One region of the Mesorhizobium sp. AA22 genome, then DNA from elsewhere that is predicted to be linked to it. Evidence: predicted binding sites of a transcription regulator. Region 1 holds the regulator's gene; the other holds the start of a gene.
What was found. Region 1 encodes PhoB, which activates phosphate uptake and scavenging genes when phosphate is short. Its sites were predicted from a motif close to TGTCATNNANCTGTCAT; they were not measured.
Positions count from the first base shown of each region.

Region 1 (4,975 bases):
CATGGCGGCTTCGTCAGTCTTCCAGCGCTCTTCCTGGAAGTTCGACCACGAAACACCGATGACCTTGTCCTTCGCCTGTGCGACCGACGCGAGCGTCAGCGACATGGCGACCCCCGCCAGAATGGCGGCTGTGAATCTATTCATGATATTCCTCCCTGCGCCGCGTACGGCGCGACCAACTGGCCCAAAGGCCTGCACAAAAGCTCTTTTTTTCGAGCCTCGAAAAAATACTGATCCAACGCCGAAGCACTGTCAACATGAATTCTGATGGAATTTTGGTGTCCTGTTGGCTTTTTTTCGAGCCTCGGAATAAACAATGACAGGTCCTTCTGCTTCTGCCAGTATTTGTCGGCCTGACGGCTTCCGATTCATGAGCGGCCGCGGCAATAGGGTAGGAAGCAAAACAATGTCGGTTGGGATCCGCCATGACGATTTGCGCCGGCGCAACCGGGCGATGGTTATTTCGGCCGTACGGCGCGCAGGCCAGCCGTCACGGACCGAGATCGCCGCAACCACCGGCCTCAGCCATTCGACCATATCGGCGATCTCTTCCGACCTGATCCACGAAGGCATCCTGGCCGAGAGCAAGGCGAGTGAGACCGTTTCGCTGAAACGTGGCCGGCCGCAGGTTGGCCTCAGCCTCAATCCGGAAGCCGCTGCGGTATTGGCCGTCGTGTTGTCGCTGAATTCGCTGTCGGTCGCTGTCATCGACTATGCCGGACAAGTGGTCGCCGAGGAACAGCGCCGGCTGGACACGCTGACCATGTCGCGCGACGAGCTGATCGACGAATGTGTCGCCATAGTCCGGCGCCGGCTCGAAGACCCCGACCTCGACGTCCAAAGCGTCGCCCGCATCGCGCTGGCGATCCAGGGTATTACCGATTCCCATGCGCGCGCCATGTTGTGGTCGCCGATCACGCCGCAGACGAACATCGCCTTCGCCGACATTCTGGAACGCGAGTTCGGCATCCCGGCCATTATGGAGAACGACTGCAACATGATGGCCGTGGCGCTGCGCCGGCGCGACCCGGATCGCTACCGCGACGATTTCATCGCCATCCTGCTCTCGCATGGCATCGGTATGGGGCTGGTGCTCAAGGGCGAGCTGTTCACCGGCACCCATTCCTCAGGCGGCGAATTCGGCCACATGATTCATCGGCCGAGCGGCGCGCTTTGCCGCTGCGGGCGGCGTGGTTGCGTCGAGGCTTATGCCGGCAACTACGCTATCTGGCGCAACGCGAGGCAATTGAGCGAGAACGCCGAGCCGGTCGCCGATGTCAGCGACGCCGAGATGCGGGCACTGGCGGCCCGGGCGCGCGAGACGGACGGACCGGAGCGCGAAGCCTACCGCAAGGCCGGCGAGGCGCTCGGCTTCGGGCTCGGCAGCCTGTTCGCGCTGATCGATCCGGCGCCGGTCGCCATGGTCGGTGCCAGCGCTGCCGCCTTCGACCTGATCGAGCCGGCCCTGCGCGAGGCCATCGCCCAGACCGCGGGCGGCCAGCATTCGGGTTCGATTTCCTTCGACACCGAGCCGAACGAACTGCCGCTGATCCGAGAAGGCTGCGCCATGCGGGCGCTGAGCTTCGTCGACCAAGAGATCTTCGCGCCGAGCATCCAGGCACGAGCCGGCTCGGTCGGAAAGAACGTGGCTTGAACTCGAAGGGAGGATCCCGGATCGCGACTTGGGGTGTGTTGAGATTCAGGTCAGGCCGAGTCGAGAATGGTGGGTTCCGAGAACCGGAGCGGAGCGTACTTTTGGGTACGTGAGCACCGGAAGCCCAGGAAGCCGGCGTTCGCAGGCCGGCACCACCTGGATATCAGCACATCCCTAGTCTTCCCTGATCGCATAGCCCGCGCCGCGGATGGTGCGGATGACATCGGGCATGCGACCATTGTTGACCGCCTTGCGCAACCGGCCGACATGGACGTCCACCGTGCGCTCGTCGATGTAGATCGTCTCGCCCCAGACATTGTCGAGCAACTGGCTGCGCGAGAAGACCCGACCCGGGTGCCGCATCATGAATTCGAGCAGCCGGAATTCGGTCGGCCCGAGCCGGATCTCGCTCTTCTTGCGATAGACCCTGTGCGATTCACGATCGAGCATGATGTCGCCGACCTTCAGCACGCTGGACAGTACTTCCGGCTTGGCGCGGCGCAGCAGCGCCTTGACCCTGGCCATGAATTCCGGTGTCGAGAACGGCTTGACCAGATAGTCGTCGGCTCCGGTGGAAAGGCCGCGAACCCGGTCGCTCTCCTCGCCGCGCGCGGTCAGCATGATGATCGGCAGCCGCTCGGTTTCGGGACGCACCCGAAGGCGCCGGCAAAGCTCGATGCCCGAAACCGCCGGCACCATCCAGTCGAGCACCAGAAGATCGGGCACGTTTTCCTGCAGCCGGATTTCGGCCTCGTCGCCGCGCGTCACCACCTCGACCTGATAGCCTTCGGATTCCAGATTGTAGCGGAGGAGGACGCCCAGCGGCTCTTCATCCTCCACCACCATGATGCGCGGCGCGATCATCGGCCGGTCACTCCTGTCATGTCGCCGGCGCCGACATCGTCGTTTCGTCGAGCTTCGGGCGATCCGCCGGCAATTGCTGCCCGGTCACGACAAAGTAGGCGTTTTCGGCTATGTTGGTGACATGATCGCCGATGCGTTCGAGATTCTTGGCGCAAAACAGAAGATGGGTGCAAGCGGTGATGTTGCGCGGATCCTCCATCATGTAGGTCAGGAGTTCGCGGAAAACCGCCGTGTATTTCACGTCGATCTTCTGATCGTCGGCGCGCAGTTCTTTCAAAGCGCCGGCATTGCGCGACACATAGTGCTCAACCACCCCGCGGAGCTGCACAAGAACGAGATCCGCCATCGCGTCGATACCGTGCGACAGATTACGCGGCGTGGTGCTCTGCCCGACTGCGCTGACCCGCTTGGCTATGTTTTTGGCCAAATCGCCGATGCGCTCGAGATCACCGGCCATGCGGATTGCGCCAACCACCGCGCGCAGATCTTGCGCCATCGGCTGCCGCTTGGCGATCAGCGTGATCGCACTGTCGTCGAGTTCGCGCTGCCGCGCATCCATGATCGCGTCGTCCGAGACGACACGCTGCGCCATCGCATTGTCTGACGCAAGCAACGCGCGGATCGAGGCTGCGACCATCGCGGCGGCGAGCTCGTCCATGTCGCGGATCAGCCTGTCGATGTGCTCCAGTTCCTCGTCGAAAGATGCGACGGTGTGTTCACCCATGATCCTGTCCTCGTGTTCGAAATTCGCCGCCGGACCGCTCAGCCGAACCGGCCGGTGATGTAGTCCTGGGTGCGCTTGTCGTCGGGATTGGTGAACATCTTGTCGGTTGCGCCCTCCTCGACCAGGTAGCCGAGATGGAACATCGCCGTGCGTTGCGACACGCGCGCTGCCTGCTGCATCGAGTGGGTGACGATGACGATCGTGTAGTTCTGGCGCAGTTCGTCGATCAGTTCCTCGACGCGGGCGGTGGCGATCGGATCCAGCGCCGAACAGGGCTCGTCCATCAGAATCACTTCCGGCGACACGGCGATGGCGCGCGCGATGCACAGGCGCTGCTGCTGTCCGCCGGAGAGACCGGTGCCCGACTCGAGCAGGCGATCCTTGACCTCGTTGAACAGACCGGCCTTCTTCAGGCTCGATTCAACAATGCCGTCCAACTCGGACTTGCTCCTGGCCAGGCCGTGAATGCGCGGACCGTAGGCGACGTTTTCATAGATCGACTTCGGAAACGGGTTCGGCTTCTGGAATACCATGCCGACGCGAGCTCGCAGCTCGACGACATCGATTTTCGGGTCGTAAACATCCTCGCCGTCGAGCGTTATCTTGCCGCTCACCCGCGCGATATCGATCGTGTCGTTCATTCGGTTCAGGCAACGCAGGAAGGTCGACTTGCCACAGCCCGATGGGCCGATCAACGCCGTCACCTGGTTCTCGCGGACATCGAGGTCCACGTCGAACAGAGCTCGCTTCTCACCGTAATGAACAGAGACCTTTTCGCCCTTCATCTTGATCGAAGGGGCATTGGTTCCGCTGCTCAGTTTCTGTTCGACGCCGGCTTCCGTCATGATGTTCATATCCTCTACCCCTTACCAGCGCCGCTCGAAGCGCCTGCGCAGTATCACTGCAATGGCGTTCATGATGACCAAAAACAGCAGCAAGATCAAAATCGCCGCCGAAGTCTTCTGCTGGAATCCAGCTTCCGGGAAATCCGCCCACATGAATATCTGCACCGGCAGGATCGTCGCGGGATCGGTAAAGCCGCCGGGAATGTCGACGATGAAGGCGACCATGCCGATCATCAGCAACGGCGCGGTTTCGCCCAGCGCATGCGCCATTCCGAGAATGGTGCCGGTCATGATGCCCGGCATCGCCAGCGGCAGGACGTGATGGAATACGGTCTGAACCTTGGAGGCTCCGATGCCAAGCGCCGCCTCGCGGATCGACGGTGGCACCGCGCGCAGCGAAGCGCGCGAGGCGATAATGATGATCGGCAGGGTCATCAGCGCCAGCACCATGCCGCCGACCACCGGGGCGGAGCGCGGCATGCCGAAGAAATTCAGGAATACGGCAAGTCCAAGCAGGCCGAAGACGATCGAAGGCACCGCCGCCAGATTGTTGATATTCACTTCGATCATCGTCGTCAGCCGGTTCTTGGGCGCAAATTCCTCAAGATAGATCGCCGCTGAAACGCCGATCGGGAAGGCGATGGCCAGCGTTACGATCATGGTCAGGAACGATCCGACGACCGCGCCCCAGACACCGGCCAGTTCCGGCTCGCGGCTTGCGCCGGTGAAGAAGAAGATCGAGTTGAACCGGCTTTCGATCAGGCCGGCGCTCTTCAGCGTGTCGAGCCAGACGATCATCTTGTCCGAAATCTTTCGCGATGCTTCCGGCGCCTCGATTACGCGCAGGAATGCCTGGCCGCTCGCGGCGGGCGCCGTGCTGTCCAGCGC
Region 1 covers NZ_CP048406.1:1,381,222-1,386,196, reverse strand. The annotation lists gene xylF (D-xylose ABC transporter substrate-binding protein) at 1-144, opposite strand, end outside; gene A9K68_RS06695 (ROK family protein) at 407-1,654, shown strand; gene phoB (phosphate regulon transcriptional regulator PhoB) at 1,829-2,518, opposite strand; gene phoU (phosphate signaling complex protein PhoU) at 2,535-3,242, opposite strand; gene pstB (phosphate ABC transporter ATP-binding protein PstB) at 3,281-4,096, opposite strand; gene pstA (phosphate ABC transporter permease PstA) at 4,109-4,975, opposite strand, start outside.

Region 2 (4,975 bases), 140 kb from region 1:
ACTTGCCGCAGCCGGAGGGGCCGACCAGAACACAAAGCTCCCTGTCGGGAATGGCGATGGAGATCCCCTTCACGGCTTCGACGCCGCCGGGATAGACCTTCTTCACGTCCCTCAGATCGACGGTCGCCATCGGCTTCTCACTTTTCGGATTCGACCAGGCCGCGCACGAACCAGCGTTGCATCAGCACGACCACCAGGATCGGCGGCACGATGGCCAGCATCGCCGTGACCATGACCAGGTGCCATTCGGTATCGGCATCGGCGAAGGAAACCATCTTTCTCAGCGCGATGACGATGGTGTTCATATCGTTGCTGTTGGTGACGAGCAGCGGCCAAAGGTACTGCGTCCAGCCGTAGATGAAGAGGATCACGAAAAGCGCCGCGATGTTGGTGCGCGACAGTGGCAAGAGGATATCGAAGAAGAAGCGCCATGGCCCGGCACCATCGACACGCGCCGCCTCGACCAATTCGCCCGGTATGGTCATGAAGAACTGGCGGAACAGCAGCGTCGCGGTGGCGGAGGCAATCAGCGGGATGATCAGGCCGGCGTAGGTGTCGATCATGCCGAGGTCGACCATAACCTTGTAGGTCGGCAGGATGCGCACCTCAACGGGAAGCATCAAGGTGATGAAGATCAGCCAGAAGAAGGTCATGCGCAAGGGAAAGCGGAAGAACACGATCGCATAGGCCGACAGGATCGAGATGAAGATCTTTCCCACCGCAACGCCGAGCGCCATGACCGTGGTGTTGAGGAGCAGTTGGCCGACGCTGACACCGCCGATGCGGCCAATGCCGCCGAACAGCGCCTCGCTGTAATTGTTCCAGAGCTGGCCGCCGGGCAAGAGCGGCAGCGGCGGCCTGAGGATGGTTTGCAGCGTGTGTGTCGAGGCAACGAAGGTGTAGTAGATCGGAAAAGCCACGATCAATAGGCCAAGGATGAGCACGGCATGGGCGATGAAGGTGCGGAGCGGGGATTGGCCGATCATCGCTGCCCTCAACCGTAATGGACTTTGCGTTCCACGTAGCGGAACTGGATGGCGGTGAGCGCAATGACGATGGCCATCAGGATAACCGACTGCGCCGCCGAGTCGCCCAGGATCAGATTGACGAAGCCGTCATTATAGACCTTGTAGACCAGCGTCTCGGTGGTCTTGCCCGGCCCGCCGCCGGTGACGGCATGAACGATGCCGAAAGTGTCGAACAGGGCATAGACGGTGTTGACGACCAGCAGGAAAAAGGTCGTCGGCGCAAGCAGCGGGAAGACGATGGTCCAGAAGCGCTTGGTCTCGCCGGCGCCATCCATCGCCGCCGCCTCGATCAGCGTTTTCGGCACCGCCTGCAGCCCGGCGACGAAGAACAGGAAATTGTAGCTGATCTGCTTCCAGGCAGCCGCCGACACCAGCAGGATCATGGCGTGGGTGCCGTTGAGCAGCGGGTCCCATGCGATGCCGAGGCTTCTCAGCAAATACGCCAACGAGCCGATCGAAGGATTGAACAGAAACAGCCACAGCATGCCGGCAATCGCCGGCGCCACGGCATAGGGCCATATCAACAATGTGCGGTACAGGCCTTTGCCGCGCACGGCCTTCTCGGCCATGACCGCAAGCAAAAGGGCCACGCCCATCGCAACGATCGCCGTCGCAAGCGAAAACACTACGGTGACGTGGATCGAGTTGAGGTAGGCCGGATCGGCCAGCACCTTGCGGAAATTGGCGAACCAGACGAACCTAGTCCTCAGCCCGAACGGGTCTTGCCTGAGCATCGACTGGTAAAGCGCCTGACCGGCCGGCCAGTAGAAGAAAACCAGTGTTATGGCGAGTTGCGGCGCCACCAGCAGGTAGGGCAGGATCTTGTTGGGAAAGACGATGCGTGGAGACAGGCTGATTTCCCTCGCTATCCAGGGGTCGCCCACGCGAGCTCGCGTGGGCGATATTCGAATCGATTAACCGGGATAATCTAATCAGTTCTCCAGCGCTTCCTTGATCGCGGCGTTGCCGCGCGTGACCGCGTTGTCAAGCGCCTGCTGAGCGGTTTGCTGGCCGGCCAGCATCTTCTCGATCTCCTCGTTCTGGATATCGCGCACCTGCGGCAGATTCGGCAGGCGCACGCCCTTCGAGTTGTCGGTCGGCGCCTTGCCCGTCATCTGCAGGATGGGTGTCTCGCGGCCGGGGTTTTTGTCATAGAAGCCTGATTTCTTGGTCGCCTCGTAGGCGGCGAGCGTCACCGGCAGGTATCCCGACTTCTGGTGCAGATATTCCTGCACATCGGTCTTGGACAGATAGGCGAAGAAGGTCGCGACGCCCTTGTATTGCTCGTCCGACTTGTTGCCGAAGACCCACAGGCTGGCGCCGCCCGGCGTGGTGTTCTGCGGAGCGCCCTTGGCGTCGGTGTCGTAGGGAAGCTGGCCGATGCCATAGTTCATGCCGGACTTGACGATGTCGCCGAGGCCGCCCGACGATTCGGTGAAGATGCCGCATTCGCCGGCCAGGAAGATCTGCTTGGCTTCGGAGGTGCGCCCGCCATATTTGAAGGTGCCGTCCTTGGCGAGGTCTGTGAGCGCCTGGAAGTGGCTGACGAAAATCGGCGCATTGATCTTGAGCTCGACATCACCGCCGGCGAGGCCGTTCTGCTGGGTGGCCCAGGACACATCATTCCACGCCGCGAAATTCTCCAGATGGATCCAGGTCAGCCAGGTCGAGGTATAGCCGCATGAGGCGGCGCCGCTCGTCTTGATCTTCTTGGCAGCTTCCCACACCTCGTTCCAGGTCTTCGGCGGGCTGTTCACGTCGAGGCCCGCCTTCTGGAAGATGTCCTTGTTGTAATAGAGGATCGGCGAGGAGGAGTTGTAGGGGAAGGACAGCATGGTGCCGTCCGGCTTCGAATAATAGCCGACGATGCCGGGCAGATACTGGCTCTTGTCGAAGGTCATCCCGGCACCGGTCATCACCTCGGCCACCGGCTTGATCGCACCCTCGGCCGCCATCATCACGCCGGTGCCGACATCGAACACCTGGAGGATATCGGGCGCCTGTCCGGCGCGGAAGGCAGCGATGCCGGCATTCAGCGTCTCGGGATAGGTGCCCTTGAACACCGGAACCAGCTCATAGTCGCTCTGGCTGGCGTTGAAATCCTTGGAGATCTTGTCGACAACTTCGGCGTTGGCGCCGGTCATGGCGTGCCACCAGCTGATCTGCGTGACGGCGAAAGCGGAGGTGGTGGAAAGCAGCGTCAAGGTGGCGGCGACACCGGCCGCGAAGCCGAAGAACTTCATGTTTCATCTCCCGTTTTGTCATTGGCGAAAGGGCACTCTCGCAAAGGCAATATGTGCCGCTCGTGACAATTGGACAACGGTTTTGTTGCGGATCGATGAACTCGATCTCCACGTAAAGTGGTGCACGCTTGCGAATGAGAGCTGATGGAAAGGGATTACTAAGCCGGCTTACGGCTCGAACAAGGCGACGAAGATCGGCAACAATCGCTGGCGCCTAGTCCGACTTTCCGAGCGCTGTCACGACCAGCCGCTTGGCGTCCGCTCCCGACCATTCGGCCGGGCCGTTCATGTGAGCGATCAGGCAGCCTTCACCGTCGATCAGCATGGTGACCGGCAGGCCGAGCGCCAGGCCGCGCGTCTTGAGATCGTTAAACAGCGCCATCGTCGAATCGCGGTAGTAGCCGAGCGCCTTGACGCCGGTTTCCTCGAGGAACTTCTTCGGCTTGGCGTCGTCGCCGACATCGACGTTGACCGCGACGACCTCGAAGGTGTCGCTGCCCATTTCTTTTTGCAGCGCGTCGAGCGCCGGCATTTCGGCGCGGCAGGGTGCGCACCATGTCGCCCACAGATTGAGCAGCAACGTCTTGCCGGCATGGTCGGCGAGCGTCATCGGCTTGCCGCCAGGGTCGTTGAAGGCAAGGCCCTTCAGCGATTGCGGCGGATCAGCCGGCAAAAGTGCTGCGACCTGGCCGGTGGCAGCCGCCGCGACCGTCTTGGCGCGGTCGGCCTTGGCGCCGCAGGCGACATCGTCCTTGCTGTCGCCAACGGCGACTGGCGCGGGCGCGTTGTTGCCAGAACCGCTCTCGCTGACATATACCGCGACCGCGCCCGCAAGCACGCCCGCCACCAAAGCGGCGAGGATGAGGCGCGGGGCCGGGAAAAATCGATTGCCGTCTGCCATTTTCTAAAAACTGCTCCGGAGCACGGGTTATAGCGATGAGCGACAAGAAGGCCAGCAACCAGATGTGGGGCGGACGTTTTGCCTCGGGTCCGGCCGCGATTATGGAAGCGATCAACGCGTCGATCTCGTTCGACCGCAAACTCTATGCGCAGGATATCAGAGGCTCGATCGCCCATAGCGAGATGCTGGCGCAAACGGGCATTATTTCGACGGCCGATCAAGAAAAAATCGCTCACGGGCTGAACACGATCCTGGCAGAGATCGAAGCCGGCACGTTCGAGTTCTCGACCAGGCTGGAAGACATCCACATGAATGTCGAGGCCCGCCTTGCAGAGCTGATCGGCCCGGCCGCCGGCCGCCTGCATACCGCCCGCTCGCGCAACGACCAGGTAGCGGTCGATCTCAGGCTGTGGGTCAAAGACGAATGCTTTCGCGTCGCCGAGGCGCTGAAGGGCCTGATCACGGCGTTCCTGGAACGGGCCGAGGAGCATGCGGCGACGGTGATGCCGGGCTTCACCCACATGCAGGCGGCGCAGCCGGTGACCTTCGGCCACCACTGCATGGCCTTTGTCGAGATGTTTTCGCGCGACCTGTCGCGTGTCCGCGACGCCATCGAACGGATGGACGAAAGCCCGCTCGGTGCGGCCGCCCTTGCCGGCACCAGCTTTCCGATCGACCGGAACCAGACGGCCAAGGCCCTCGGCTTCCGCGAACCGATGCGCAACTCGCTGGACAGCGTTTCGGACCGCGATTTCGCACTGGAATTCTTGGGGCTGGCGGCGATCTGCGCGACGCATCTGTCG
Region 2 covers NZ_CP048406.1:1,516,342-1,521,316, reverse strand. The annotation lists gene A9K68_RS07410 (sn-glycerol-3-phosphate import ATP-binding protein UgpC) at 1-130, opposite strand, end outside; gene ugpE (sn-glycerol-3-phosphate ABC transporter permease UgpE) at 138-986, opposite strand; gene ugpA (sn-glycerol-3-phosphate ABC transporter permease UgpA) at 995-1,879, opposite strand; gene ugpB (sn-glycerol-3-phosphate ABC transporter substrate-binding protein UgpB) at 1,961-3,271, opposite strand; gene A9K68_RS07390 (TlpA disulfide reductase family protein) at 3,486-4,172, opposite strand; gene argH (argininosuccinate lyase) at 4,208-4,975, shown strand, end outside.
Region 2: the regulator PhoB is predicted to act here: its motif matches at 3,334-3,350, upstream of ugpB (sn-glycerol-3-phosphate ABC transporter substrate-binding protein UgpB).